2 regions of the Eubacterium sp. SB2 genome follow, and region 1 is predicted to be linked to the other one. Evidence: riboswitches for the same ligand, from Rfam matches in the RefSeq annotation. Region 1 holds a riboswitch; the other holds the start of a gene.
The links. Region 1 has a riboswitch for cobalamin ahead of BN1938_RS06460 (ASKHA domain-containing protein). Riboswitches for the same ligand answer to the same signal wherever they lie in the genome.
Positions count from the first base shown of each region.

Region 2: another riboswitch for cobalamin. It lies ahead of BN1938_RS15590 (ABC transporter substrate-binding protein); the one in region 1 lies ahead of BN1938_RS06460 (ASKHA domain-containing protein).

Region 1 is NZ_LN865151.1:356,944-364,563, reverse strand. It holds gene BN1938_RS06460 (ASKHA domain-containing protein) at 1-1,545, opposite strand, end outside; cobalamin riboswitch at 1,744-1,927, opposite strand; gene BN1938_RS06455 (corrinoid protein) at 1,936-2,574, opposite strand; gene BN1938_RS06450 (CobW family GTP-binding protein) at 2,693-3,613, opposite strand; gene BN1938_RS06445 (uroporphyrinogen decarboxylase family protein) at 3,679-5,043, opposite strand; gene BN1938_RS06440 (biotin synthase BioB) at 5,092-6,114, opposite strand; gene BN1938_RS06435 (pyruvate formate lyase family protein) at 6,419-7,620, shown strand, end outside.
Region 2 is NZ_LN865153.1:712,873-720,492, reverse strand. It holds gene BN1938_RS15605 (putative 2-aminoethylphosphonate ABC transporter substrate-binding protein) at 243-1,325, shown strand; gene BN1938_RS15600 (ABC transporter ATP-binding protein) at 1,337-2,359, shown strand; gene BN1938_RS15595 (putative 2-aminoethylphosphonate ABC transporter permease subunit) at 2,484-4,199, shown strand; cobalamin riboswitch at 4,408-4,596, shown strand; gene BN1938_RS15590 (ABC transporter substrate-binding protein) at 4,935-5,954, shown strand; gene BN1938_RS15585 (FecCD family ABC transporter permease) at 5,985-7,043, shown strand; gene BN1938_RS15580 (ABC transporter ATP-binding protein) at 7,059-7,620, shown strand, end outside.

The DNA.
Region 1 (7,620 bases):
AGTCGTCAATATCCTGTCCTTATTGCCGATCGCCATCTCCCCATTGGTTCCCAGATCCACAAGGACAGACACCTTTTCTCTCTTGTCAAAATCCAGAGAATACAGGCCCGCCACAATATCGCCGCCCACATAAGTAGAGATTCCGGGGAAAATCACTACCTCAAAGTCCCTGTCTGCCTGCTCAAACAGTTCTCCGTACGTTGTATGTATGGTATCTATGTTAACTGGCGTGAAAGGAAATACGCCCAGCGTTTCACAAGAGTACCCCATCAGCAGGTGTACCATGGTCGTATTGGCTCCGATCACCATCTTCTCCACCCGGATCTTCCCATTTTCTGTCAGGCTCTCTATTCCCTGCATGAGGTCAGTCTGGATACTTTTTCTCAGAGCCTCTCTTTTACCTCCGTTGGAGGCTTCAATCCTGCTGATTACATCCGCACCGTACGCCCTCTGCCTGTTGATTGTAGTGAAAACGTCTTCTGCTTCCTGTGTCTCCATGTTGATCAGCTGCATGGCGATCGTCGTCGTTCCGATGTCCACAGCAATTCCATACCGGCCTCCGGTCTTAGCACTGCTCTTCGCTGCTTTTCCCGCTGTCTGCTCCTCATCCGCCAGAACCGCAAATTCTTCTTCCTTATGCAGCCCGACAGCAATCACGCAGTCATCCTCAGGATAGGCCTTGCATGCCAGGCGGTATCCCTCCTGCAGCTGCTCCCCGCTGAAGAACTTCCTGTCCTGCTCTGAAGGCGCAATGTCCCCCTCAAGGACCTGTATCCCGCATTTACCGCAGGTTCCCCTGCCCGCACAGACTGCCGGCAGGAAGATTCCCTGTTCCTGGAGAAGTTCCATCAGAGAATGTCCCTTTCTGCCCTCCAGTACTCTAAGGTCGTCTCCGTCATGAAGCGTGATTATGTAATCCGAGACATTTCTAAGGCTGCAGCCGACATTCGGACAGCTCGCACAGTTATGATGAATGCGGAACATATCCGAATGATCCGCCGTCAGGTAAACCTGGCAAGTCGTCTTGACCGGATCATACATACAGCTGTCCAGTACATGAATCCCCGCACTGTTTTCTCTTCCCGTCACTTCCAGCGCCTTTTTCTGGACCTCCATCGGAATATCCTGAGGCGCCTCCAGGCGGTGGGAAACACCACATTTTTTCTCCCTGCACATAGCGATGATATAGGGCTGTAGCTGATGGTCCATCTGGAAAAGGTAGTCATCCGCAATGGCATCCGCCAGCATACCGCCAAGATAATCCCCCTCATTGAACAGCTGGGTGGACCACTGGCTCAGCTGAGCGCCCACCGAGGTTACACAGTAAAGCGCCTGGCGGATTCCCTCTCCGTACCTGCTGAGGTCAAATTCCTCCACATCACCGAATTCCAGCAGTGCGATTGGTTCTATTTTTTTATATGCCTCCGGAAGCATTTCCTCATATTCTTCCACTACATCCTCGTAGGTAGCGCTGTCTTCATAACAGTCTATCAGGGCAAATACATTCTCTCTGCATATCTCTATATTAAATTCCGTTATTTTCATATTCTTATCCTCTCTCAACTGCCGGAAATCTTAGCTCTGCCCCAGCAGTTTTGACAACCATATACATACTTGCCCAAAACCACGGACAAATATCTGTCTTTCATTCATTTTCCAGTATAAAAAGAAAAACTCCTTGTAAAAAGAGTTCGCTGCTGACACACTTTATATAATTCAAACGGAATCCTGTTTCCCACCCAAAACAGGTCCATAGGGATATGTAAGTATCCTGGCTCACGTTTCATCCTTGGAATGCCTTCTCATCCTGACGGACAATGGCTGTTATTCTTCGTCCACGTTTACAGTAGGGGTAAGCCTGCACCGGATTTACACCGGTTTCCTTCACTTGATGCTCTTTGTCACTACAATCCGCACTTTTTTCCAAAAGAGCGCTTATTTCTCCAAAACTGCTTTTTTCGCAACTTCTGCTGCTGTTGCTGCATCTGGTGTATAGTAGTCTGCACCAATCTGCTCTGCAAAGCTGTCATTAACCGGAGCGCCGCCGACCATAACGATATACTTGTCGCGAAGTCCCTTTTCGTTCAGCTGGTCAATGCAGTCCTGCATCTTCGGCATGGTTGTTGTAAGAAGAGCTGACATACAGATCACGTCTGCGCCTACTTCTTCAGCCTTGTCAATAAATACAGCCGGTTCCACATCTACACCGATGTCATGGATCTCAAATCCAGCTCCCTTAAGCATCATTACGACAAGGTTCTTGCCGATATCATGAAGGTCTCCCTGTACTGTACCGATTACAGCTTTTCCAACCGGCTCATTTCCTACCTCAACCAGTTTTGGCTCCAGGACTGTAAGACCTGCATTCATAGCTCTTGCAGCTACCAGAACTTCCGGTACGAATACTTCGTTGTTCTTAAACTTTGCACCGATGATCATCATTCCTGATAAAAGACCTTCATTCAGAATCTCTTTTGGATCGAGCCCTTCATCCAGGGCCTCCTGTACCAGTGCCTTTACGTTCTTTGCCCTTCCTTTTTGAAGGAATTCTGAAATTTCCTGAATCTTTGACATTTTACATACCTCCATCATTCATTAAGCGTGTCTGCTTTAGATATTATTTTACAATATCTGCTGCTCTGTTTTTAGTAATTTTTTTTGGAACTCTTTGTACAAATATCTCTTTTTTTGTTTACTTTTTCAGTTCTGCGGCAATCTCAGGATACCATTCCATGGCTTTCTTTAAAGATTTTTTGACGGGCAGGCCGTTTCCGGAGAGAATCACCAGATCATTGACGTGTTCCGGCTTCCCTTCAAACCTTTCCGCCTGATAGATACTGCCCACGCAGTTCACAAGATAAATCTCCCCCTGCACTTCAACAAATCCTTTGACGCGGTAAGTATCATCCAGAAACATTTCAATGAATTTCTGAAGTTTTTTCAGTTCCAGTCCCGGATTCAAACGGAGCAGGTATTTTTTCAGGGTAATATCCGCGCTCTGTATCACAGGCTCTTCCGTCTGGTTATCCCAAGGAGCGGCAGAATTCAGCCAGCCGCTTTCGATCCGGCCGAATGTGGTCGTATGGACAGGGACCTCCGGGCGGTGTTTTCTGATAATGCCCTTTATTTCCTCAATCTGTTCTTTGGACGCCAGATCCGTTTTATTGATCAGCACAAGATCACTGACTGCCAGCTGCTTCTTTACCACGACTGCCGTCTCATAAACCTTCAGAAACTGTCTGGCATCAACCAGGCAGATGCTTCCCATGTATTCCACTTCTGAGAATTTACCTTCCTGATGCAGAATTTTTCTCACATTCATAGGATTGGAGAGACCGGAAGCCTCCACAATGATCATGTCCGGTTTTTCCGAAAGGGCTTTTTCAAGCACTTCCTCGAATTTATCCAGCCTGCATGAACAGAATATGGAACCGTTGTTGATCTCATCCATCGCCGTTCCCAGTTCTCTCAAAAGCTCCCCGTCCACGCCTTCCTTTCCGAATTCATTGATAATCAAATGCAGCCGGTAGTCTGACAATTCGTTTATAAAATTTTTTAAAAAAGTAGTTTTACCGGCTCCTAAGAAGCCGGTAATTAAATACAGTTTACTCATTATTTCAAACCTCATTCTGCAGTTTACTGCGAACCGCCCGTTAGGGCCTGAATTACGGTGTGCCCTTAGGGCATAACAGCCTTGATTGCTGCCTCCAATTCTTCCTTTGCAGGTACAAGAGAACGGAATTTTAATTCGCCGTTGATATACATAGACGGAAGGTTCGGAACTCCCATTTTCTTGCAGCGTGCAATGTTCTCCTTGATCGTAAACTTATACTCGATCATATCAATTGCGTCACCGAATGTCTCCTTTGCTTCATTGGCAGCGCCCATCATATACGTACATGCCGCACATGTTGCGGAATCCAGTGTAAATACTTCCACCAGCGGTTTCTCCAGATGCTCGTAATCCGGCAGTTCCACATCAATGTCCTCGTCTGCAGCCACATAGTTTTTCAGGATTTCTCTTACAGAGTCCGGCTCGTGGATTGCCTGTACTACACCGATTGTGTTCTCAACTGGAACAGCATACGGCATATCACAGCCCGGAGCAAGGATAAAGTTTTTCTTGTTCGGCATATTGTCCAGAAGGTCGATCACGAACTTCATATTATCCTGCTGTGTACCGTGCAGCATAACCGTTGTCAGCGGGATATTTCCGCCAAGCGCCACGTTGTACTTATCCGTGATCGCCTTTGCTGCAAGCAGGTCTACGTTCTCATCGATAGAGATGGAATCCGGGCCTGTCTGGCACATTACCTCGATGTTCCTTGTCGCATCGCCGCATACAAAGAAGGAAGACAGTGCGCCCAGTTCTCTGATATGGTCAAACAGCTTCTTGAACGGCGCACTCATGAACATCTCAAAATGGTCGGAAGAAATCTGGGAAATCAGCGGGTCCACTACTGCGATCACATCCATACCTGCTTCTATATAATATTCGGCCATCTTCATAGCGATCGCATCACAGTATTCCAGGAATTCAATCACTGCATCCTCATCGTCGTACATATCCATGAAAATGTCATTGCCGCGCAGATGTGTTGCCAATGTAAAAGGTCCGCAGATCAGGCCGTATAATGCAGTTGTGTCGCCGACCGCTTCTTTCATACGCTTCATGACGTCCATGATCATCGGAATACGACCGGATTCTTTTGTCGGAATCGTGCAGTAGCAGGGTGTTTCCAGTTCCTCTTCTCCTTCCATCGGATGGCTGGCTACAGACGGCGGAGCGTCGTCTGCCCACACCAGATTACATCCCAGGCATTCCGCCTCAACCTGCAGGTCAAAGATAACTGGCTGTCCCGCCGGTTTATACAGCTTATTCACTTCCATCAGAGATTCAAACAGTTTGTCTCCGTCCTGGAGCACTTCCGTAGCTGTATAGCCCAGAAGGCTGCCCGCATGCACGCCTGCAAATGGTACCCATGCCACCTGGTCTGTCTCCTCATGGTGCAGTGTTTTGATAAGAATTTCTTTCTGATTCATTTTGTTTCCTCACTTTCTTTTTACTATAATTCTAATAAATCTATTAAATTATTTATATGTATCATAGTCTGCCTGTGCAAGCATTGCCCTGACTTCCGGTATGGAACAGCCCCGGTTTCTCCCGGTCTCAACACTGCAGTCCCTTGGATTAATCCCGATCTCCGCATACAGCTGGTTTACGCCCGCGAGCAGGGCCATCTGCTTCGGCTCATGGACATTCATAGACTGTTTGGGCCTGGTCACCAGCCTTGCCGCAGCGACAATCTTGGTCAGTTCCAGATCTGTAATCTCTCCTTTATCAAAAAGGGGTGTGCCCGGCACGCCGACCCGTTTCATGCAAGCCATAACATTAACGCCGTATTCTCTGGCACGCAGCATTTCATCTGCAATCTGTTCGTATGTATGTTCCGGTCCGATCGGCTCTACACAGTAGATCAGCTCCAGTCCCGCCGCTTTAATGGCATCCAGAGTCGCAATTCTCTGCTCCTTTGGAAGATCCGTATCCTCTCCCTCGTTCATCCTGACAATATGGTAAACGCCTGTGTATCCCACTTCCTTGAGCCGCTTTGCCGTATCCAGTCCAAAGTCGCCAATATTGGCAATAAACATCATCTCCGGTGTCAGCAGTTTTTTCACTTCAACGGAAACTTCCAGAAATCTCTCAACCCCGTAATCCGCCGTGGTCATAAGAAACAGGGCATCCGCCTTCTCCTCCACTGCCCTGGAGGCTTCTGCAAGGATGTCTTCCAACGGCTTTTCAGTTTTTTCCTCTACTACAAAACTATCCCTGGCAAGGGAACAGATCTTGCAATTCCCGGTACATGGCGCACTGTTGAGCCCAATCTGTGCAAATACATATCCCTTTCTTCCATACTCTCTTCTGGAAAGTTCATTCGCCTTAGCCAATAATGCATAAAACTCCGAAGAGTGACTGTCTATACTTAGAAGTTTTACTGCATCCTCCTTTGTCAAATCCTGATTCTCATCCACTTTCCTGAAGATCGCTTCAAGACCGTCAACATTAATAGAAAAAGAAATCATCACTATGCCTCCCATCTGTTCTGAATTCATAGTAAGATTTCTTCTCTTTTATTTCTTGCAATTTCTATAGCTATATTGTGATTTTTTTAAGGTGTTTAAAATTCCTCTATATTCTATCAGACGTACTTATTGTATGAAGTTATCTATTGAGTGGACACACGATATAAATGAATTCTTTTAGTAACAAAAAAGTACGGTTAATTTTGTTGCTGACAGATATACAGTTTCGTGTTGATATATTGTATACTTTTACGTAGATAAGTTAATGTATGTTGTGCAATATTAACACAAACACACCATAAGCAAAAAGATTTATAAAGGAGGAAGAGTATTTATGGAAGCAACAACAAATGACCAGTACTTATGTTTCACCTGCGGCACACCCCCTGAGGAAGTAGAGGACCGTGAAGTAAAAAAGACCACCTGTCCCCGTGCGAGAAAATTATTGCAGGAATTTTACGATGCGAAGATTTCTCTTGACACAACGTTCCCTTACTGGTACACAAGAACCTGGATAAAAGAAGAGGGACAGCATCCGCTGGTCCGCCGCGGACTTGCAATGAAGAGTGCATTCTCCCATCTTGAGGCAGCGATCCGCCCTGATGAAATATTAGTCATGAGCCGTAATAAGTATGTCCGCGGCGCCAGTATCACTCCGTGGACGGCAAACGAATTTCCTCTGAGCGATGAAGAGCGTGCAAAAAAAGACAGCAAGAAGGCTTCAAATAAGGCTCTTGAGGAAATTACGATTCTTGCAACCGGCGGCGGCGTCGTTTCTGAAAGCACTCCGGAGGTTCTCTCTATGGCACGCCGTTATGGTATGCGCGTTGAAGAACATGCGGCTTTGATTGAGATTTGCCGTTACTGGCAGAACAAGTCCGCCGAGGATACCTGCTGGAAGTGGGGTACCCTGCATCCCGAGTATGATACCCTTGTCAATTTCAAGAATGCTGTCCTTATGGCAGCCGATATGGAGTACGGCAACCGTCACGGGCGAAGTGTCACAAACTACCAGATCGTATTTGAAAAAGGCTTCCAGGGTATGATTGACCGTTGTAAAGAGCTGATCGCCGCTAATGTGGCCGATGGTACCGCGGTAGATAAAGTTGCTTATTGGCAGGCTACAATTTATGCAATCGAAGGCGTACAGACCTGGGTTCGCAAGTATTCCGCAGAAGCAACCCGCCTTGCTTCTATCGAAGAGGACGCAGAGCAGAAGGCTGTTTACGAAGCCATGGCAGCGCGCCTTGAATGGATTTCATCGAATCCTCCGCGTGATTTCATGGAAGCCCTTCAGCTCCACTGGACCTGCCAGCTTGAAGTTTATAATGAAATGCAGGGCTCTGGATTTTCTCCCGGACGCCTTGGCCAGGTTCTTTATCCCTACTGGAAAAAGGACATTGATGAAGGCAAAATCACCAGAGAGCAAACTCTTGAGGTTCTCGAATGTATGCGTGTTAAATACACAGAACTTGAGATTGCAACCTGTGCAGGTACCACTGGTATCCTTGCAGGCAACACCTTCAACAACATCTG
Region 2 (7,620 bases), on a different contig from region 1:
CCGATTGGATGAACCCAGCGAAATAAAGGGAAGGCTGGCGGCGTTCCCTTTATTTCGCGTCCCCATCCGTCGACAAGTCTAAAGCTTGCCGACTATACTCCAGGTAACTGAAAATGTAAAATAATTTAACATTTCCAGGAAAATATTTTACAGAATTCCAACCAACAGATGATAAGAATTCAATAATCAGCCGATATAATTGCCTTGTGAAATGAAGATAAATAATAAATCTGGAGGTAATTATGAAGAAGATTATAGTAATGGGAATGATAGCGCTGATGACCCTGGGCACACTGACAGGATGCGTGACTAAGGCAAATGCAGAGGAAGGCAGCAGCACATCGGCAAGTGCAGGAGACGAGAATGTAATCAATGTATATACCGCTCTCGAGGACGAGCAGGTGACGGATTATCTGGAAGAATTTAAGGAACAGAACCCGGATGTCACAGTAAATGTCACAAGAGAATCCACGGGTATCATCACATCTAAACTGCTTGCGGAAAAGGATAATCCGGTTGCGGATGTAGTATGGGGCCTGTCGGCTACCAGTCTGCTTGTACTGGCACAGGATGATATGCTGGAACCATACGAACCGGAAGGGGCGGACAGAATCCTCCCGGAATTCAAAGATAGCGCGGATGTACCTTCCTGGGTGGGAATCGATGCATGGGAAACTGCGTTTATTGTAAATAAGGAAGTCCTGAAGTCAAAGGGAATTGATACCGTACCAAAATCTTATGAAGATCTGCTGGATCCGAAGTATAAGGGACTAATCGCAATGTCCAATCCCGCGTCTTCCGGCACCGGACTCTTAACTGTTAATGGAATTCTCAGCCTCTACGGAGATGAGGAAGGCTGGAACTATCTGGATAAGCTTCATGAAAATGTAGCGGTTTATATGCATTCTGGTTCTCAGCCTGCTAAGGCGACAGCAGCAGGGGAATATGGAATCGGCATCTCTTTCGGCTACCGCTGCATTCAGTCAGCAGAAGAAGTGGGAAGCGAGATCTGTGAGGCAGTGTTCCCGTCAGAGGGTTCCGGATGGGATATGGAAGCAAATGCTCTGATTAAAAAGGACAATGAAAAAGAGATATCCAAAAAGTTCCTGGACTGGGCGATATCTGATAATGTTATGAAAAAATATGCAACCAATTATCCGATCGTTGCAACGGGCGCCAGCGATAATATTCCGGAAGGATATTCACAGAATCCGCTGGATCAGCTGATCCCGGATATGGACTTTAACAAAGCGGCAAAGAACAGAGAATCCATTTTGGAAAGCTGGACTGACCGTTACGATTCCAAGAGTGCTCCGGAAGAATAGAGGTAGATCCTATGAGCGTAAGTTTAAAAATCAGTGATGTTTCAAAGGTTTTTGAAAAGAATGTGGCATTGAATCATGTGAATTTACAGATCCAAGCAGGCGAATTCGTCTGCCTGCTTGGCCCTTCCGGGTGCGGCAAATCCACATTGCTGCGCTTAATAGCCGGCCTGGACCGGCCAAGTGACGGGAGGATATACATCAATGACAGAGATGTGACCAATCTTCCGCCGTCCAGAAGAAACTTTGGGATCATGTTCCAGTCTTATGCGCTCTTTCCGAACCTTTCGGCATACGAAAATGTGGCATACGGGCTGCGCAACAAAAAGATAAAAAATAAAGACATCGAAGAGCGGGTTGGGCGCCTTTTTGAGATGATTAAACTGACCAATGCAAAGGACCGCCTGCCGTCACAGATGTCGGGGGGAGAACAGCAGCGTGTTGCACTGGCAAGGGCACTGGCGACAGAGCCCGATTTTTTGCTGCTGGATGAACCGTTGTCCGCGCTGGATGCAAAGGTCAGGATATCTCTGAGGAAAGAGATCTGCAGTATTCAAAAAGAACTGGGTCTAACAACGATCATGGTAACCCATGACCAGGATGAGGCCCTGACCATGGCAGACAGAATCATTGTAATGAATAAGGCTGTTGTGATGCAGGAGGGAACCCCGGAAGAAATCTATGAGCACCCGGAAAATCCTTTTGTAGCGGATTTCATCGGCTCCATCAATTTTATTGACCGTGAAAAGAGCCAGGTATACAATCTGGGCAATTATGAGCGCGTTGCCATACGCCCTGAAAAGATAGAAATAGAAAGAACGGCAGGCAGGGAAAGCCTGCGCGGAAAGATCGCAGACATTGAATTCAGAGGATTTTATAACCGTGTTTCCGTACAGGTAAGCCATGTGGTCTACGGCGATATGGTGCTGTATGTGGATGTGCCTTTTCAGGCGGCAAAAGAAAAGAAATTCAGAGTGGGCGAGATCGTGTTTGTTAATATGCCGCGCGAAGAACTGCTGGGATTTGAATCCGCATAATAAAGCGGGCGGGGCAGAAAATCAGCAGATATATCCCGGGCCCCGCAACGGTTCAGACAAGTATGAACTATTACCCGGGCCCCGTCAATTCCAGAACATCATTTGAAGGAGAAAATAACATAACATGAACCGTATAAAAAAATTAGTAAGGAGTGGAGAGAAGGAAGACATTGTCAGAGGAGCCGCGATTTACCTGGTTATGATTTTTCTGGTACTCTTCCTGGTTCTCCCCCTGTGCACCCTGTTCCTGAAGGCATTTCAGGATAAGAGCGGTGCATTTGCAGGCTTGTCCCAGTTTGCAAAATATTTTCAGAGCAAATCCATGGTTTATTCCATATCACATACTTTTTTTATTGCAGCCGTATCAACACTCATATCAGTGACACTGGCATTTTTCTTCGCCTATTCCCTGTCGAGAAAAAATGTACCGTGGAAAGGCTTTTTCAGATACATCGGAATGATCCCGATCTTTGCCCCCACCATGCTTCTTGGTATCGCATTGATCTACCTGTTTGGAAATAAAGGCATCTTCACCGCACTTGGCTGGCAGGTGCCTTTATACGGCAAGGTGGGGATTATCATCGCCGAAAGCATCTACTGCTTTCCAGTGGCGACAACGATCCTGATGGTGGCATTTTCTGCTGCAGACAACCGTCTGTATGAGGCGGCGGAAACAATGGGCACTTCGGCGATCCGGAAAATGTTTACGATCACCATACCGAACGTCAAGTACGGGCTGATCAGCGCCATATTTGTAGCGTTTACATACAGTTTTACCGATTTTGGAGCCCCCTCGGTTGTGGGCGGCAACTACAACGTACTGGCCACAGACGTCTATAAACAGGTGGTCGGGCAGCAGAACTTTAACATGGGTGCGGTAGTGGGAATCATCCTGCTGTTTCCGGCCGTACTGTCCTTCGCAGTGGACCGGATTACAAATAAAAAGCAGAATGCGGCGATCAGCGCAAAATCGATACCATACCAGATTAAACCCCACAGGCCAAGCGACATGGCGGCAACGATATTCTGTCTCGTGATCACACTGGCTATGCTGTTGTTTTTCGCAGTCGCTCTGTTTGCCTCCCTGATCAAATTCTGGCCCTATAATCTGACATTTACACTTTCCAACTATGATCTGGGGCAAATCTCATCAGGCAGCGGAACCACTGCATTCAAAAATTCCATAATCATAGCGCTCATATCGGCTTTTCTGGGAACTTTCATCACATTCCTGGGAGCATACCTGATTGAGAAAAACCAGAAATTCAAGGTCAGCAGAAGAATTACTTACCTGCTCTCCATCACCCCCCTGGCGATACCGGGAACCGTAGTAGGCCTGAGTTTCATTATGTTCTTCAACGCACCAAACTTCAAGATCCCATTCGCAGACGGCTACGTATTACAAAACCCTTTCCACTTTATATACGGAACCATCTGGATCATCGTACTGGCGAACATGATACACTTCTACTCCGTACCTTTTAGCACCGCCACAACCGCTCTGAAAAGGCTTGACAAAGAATTCGAAACTGTATCCGAATCCCTCGCAGTCCCATTCTACAAGACCCTGCGCCGCGTCACCCTCCCCCTGTGCACGCCCGCAATCTGCGAAATGTGGGTATACTTTTTCGTAAATTCCCTGGTTACCGTATCCGCGGTCGTATTCCTGTTTACCCCCACCGCCCCCATAGCCTCCGTAGCCATAGTAAGCCTCGAAGGCGCCGGTCAGACCGCTCCTGCCGTAGCTATGTGCATGCTCCTCCTCTTCATAAACCTGATAGTAAGGGGCCTTTACGAAGCCAGCAGGCATAAAGGGCAAAAGGCAGGTTTATCATCCTGATGTTTCCGCAAAGCCCAGTCAGAATGTAACAGTTCAGGCAGGCCCGAACTGTTACGTCAGAATACCTGTCCCGCAGCATGTGTATCTGCAACGGGGCGGGTATTCGCGTTATTACGAAAAATATAAGAACTATTTGTAATTTTTTATCAGATCCCCGTTCTTTTATTGACAATTTTCTTATTTCAGGGTATGTTTGTCTGGAAAAACTGAATCATACTATTCATCAAATGCTCGTAAGAGGTAAAAGGGAATCAGGTGAAAAGCCTGAACGGTCCGGCCACTGTATCCAGGGAGTGAAAGCTGTAAGATGTCATTGCAGAATCTTTATTTTGTGAGAAGGCACAGCATGAGCGATAATCTGGAAGTCAGGAAACCTGTTTGACGAATAAGAGAGGAAACTTCCGGTTAAAAGCGTCCTGTCTGAATATTTAAAGTTGTTATGTACATTTTTGAAAACAACTTTATTTGTGTATACCTAATGGATACACATGTATTAGACATTTGCTAATTTCGGGCAGATGTCTTTTTTGTGATATAGGAAATTCCAGAGGAATTTCCTATATCACAAAGATGCACACGCCGCGATAAGGTATATAGCCGCAAAGCGGCATCGCGGCGGCGCGCAAAGTGGTCTAGCCCGTTCTATTCTTATGCAGTTATAAGCAAAATGGAGAAAATGAAGATGGATATCTATGAGGATAGTTTTAAACTATTATTGAAAAGAGGAGAAAAAGTATGAAATTGAGAAACAAACTGATTAGCATAATGCTGGTGCTTGCATTAGGAATGAGTATTACAGCATGTGGAAAAGATGCTTCCGATGCGGATGCAGCAGCCGCGGAAAAGGCAAAGCCGGCACAGGAAGAAGAATCTAAATCTGAGGGGGAATTTCCTTTCACATTAAAAACGCAGGATGATATTGAAGTTACATTTACACACGTGCCTGAAAGAGTAATTGCAGCAAATGCATGCACGGGTGACGAATTAATGGCAATGGGACTGGGAGACAAAATTATAGGCAGGGCATATACAAATTCTAAAATCAACCCGAAGTGGAATGATGAGTATTTGAAGATTCCGGAACTTGCAGAGTCAGCCCCCTCATTGGAGGCAATTCTGGCTGAGGAGCCGGATTTTATTTATGGGCGGTCCAGTGCATTTTCTGAAAAAAATAATACAGAACACGAGACATTAAACGGCTATGGTATCATGTCACTAGCGTCTATTGAAGGGTATACCATCGGTGCAGATGTTGATGTTGTATATGAAGATTTTTATAACCTTGGACGCATCTTTGATCTGGAAGATAAAGCAGAAGAAATCGTAGATGCAATGAAAGCTCAGATCGAGTCGGCAGAAAATGCGGTGAAGGGTCAGGAAACCGTAAAAGTATTTGTTTATGATATGGCGCAAGATGGCGGAGCATATACCTGCGGAAATAATTTTACTGCAAAACTGATTGAACACGCAGGAGGGAAAAATATCTTTTCCGATATGGATAAGACCTGGGCAAATGTAAGCTGGGAAGAAGTAGTGGAGCGTGCCCCGGAAGTTATTGTAATAGACGATTACGGCGATACTTCCTTAGAACAGAAAATATCCGAATTAAAAGAGAATCCGACATTGGCAGCCGTACCGGCAATTGCAAATGACAGAATTATTTCTGTAAATCTTTGCGAGGTATTCGCAAGCTCTATGACGGGGGATACAATTGAAAAATTTGCAAAGGCATTCCATCCGGACTGTTTTGAATGAAAGTGATGCACAGGTATGAAGAATATTTGTATGACTATAAAGAAACATAGCGTTTTAAGCTCGATTATTCTTTGTATACTGCTTATCATTTCTATTATTTTGGCCGTCGGAATCGGGCCGGTTACCATAGACTTTTTTTCCGTCTGGAAAATTGTACTGTATAACATATCCCAGTACATTGGCCTGGAGCATCTGATTTCTATAGAAGAAATGAAAAGCAGTACACAGAATATCGTCTGGTTTTTAAGGGTGCCCAGGGTTCTGCTGGGCGGCCTTGTAGGAGCGGGTCTAACACTTTCCGGGATCTGTATGCAGGCATTTACCAAGAATCCGCTTGCAGAACCGTATGTGCTGGGAATCTCATCCGGCGCATCTCTGGGAGCCGTACTGGCAATGCTTGCCGGGGTCTGGCTTCCATGGGGCGGGAGGTTAACTGTCTCCACAGGAGCTTTTGCCGGAGCGCTTGTATCAATGCTTTTTGTGTACACTCTGGCAAGAACAGGAAATACAGTGACTCCAATCCGTTTAATACTAGTGGGAGTCGCTGTTTCATCTTTATTCAGCGCTTTGACGAATTACATCGTATATACAGCTCCGAATGATGCGGCAGTAAGAGAGGCAACCTTCTGGATGCTGGGTGGACTGGGAAGCGCAGCATGGAGCGATATCCCTTTATTGGGGATACTCATAATCCCGGCATTTTTGTGCCTGATGTACCTGTCCAGGGCCTTAAACGCACTGCTGATGGGAGAACATTCAGCCATTACACTTGGAGTAAACGTAAATATTGTGAGGCGGATTCTCATCATTGTGTCTGCCTTATTGACAGCCTCTGCAGTTGCAGTAAGCGGATGTATTGGTTTTATCGGGCTGGTAGTTCCCCATATGGTCCGCTCCATCGTAGGAGCAGATCACAAAAAACTAATCCCGCTTTCAGTTCTTACAGGCGCCCTATTCATGATCTGGGTAGATGTGGGAGCCAGAATGCTTCATCCGCCGACGGAAATCCCCATAGGAATCCTGACAGCATTTATCGGGGCGCCATTATTCCTATGGATGATAAAGGTGCGTCAATACGAATTTAAATAGGGGGATCAGTATGAAATGATAGAAATCAAAGAACTTTCTTATCAAGTCCGGGACAGACAAATACTATCCCAGATTGAGATGCACATAAAAAAGCAAGAATTTGTAGGCATAATCGGCCCGAACGGCAGCGGAAAGTCTACACTTCTAAAAAACATATACAAAGTCCTCAAACCACAGGAAGGCAGCATCTTCCTCATGGGGGAAGATCTAACAGCCATAAGCAACCGTGAAATGGCAGAAAAATTATCGGTCCTCATCCAGGAGCAGGAATCAAGCTTTGACTTTACCGTAGAAGAAGTCGTAATGATGGGCCGCCACGCCAGAAAAAAGATGCTGGAATCAGAAGACAAAACCGACAAAAAAACAGTACAAGAAATCTTAAAAAAGATCGGACTCCATTCCATAAGCAATCAGAGTTTTCTCACCCTCTCAGGAGGCGAAAAACAAAGAGTCCTGATAGCCCGCGCATTCGTCCAGGACACACCCTGCCTGATCCTGGACGAGCCCACAAACCACCTGGACATCAAATACCAGCTAGAACTAATGAATCTGGTAAAAGCCCAAAACAAAACCATAA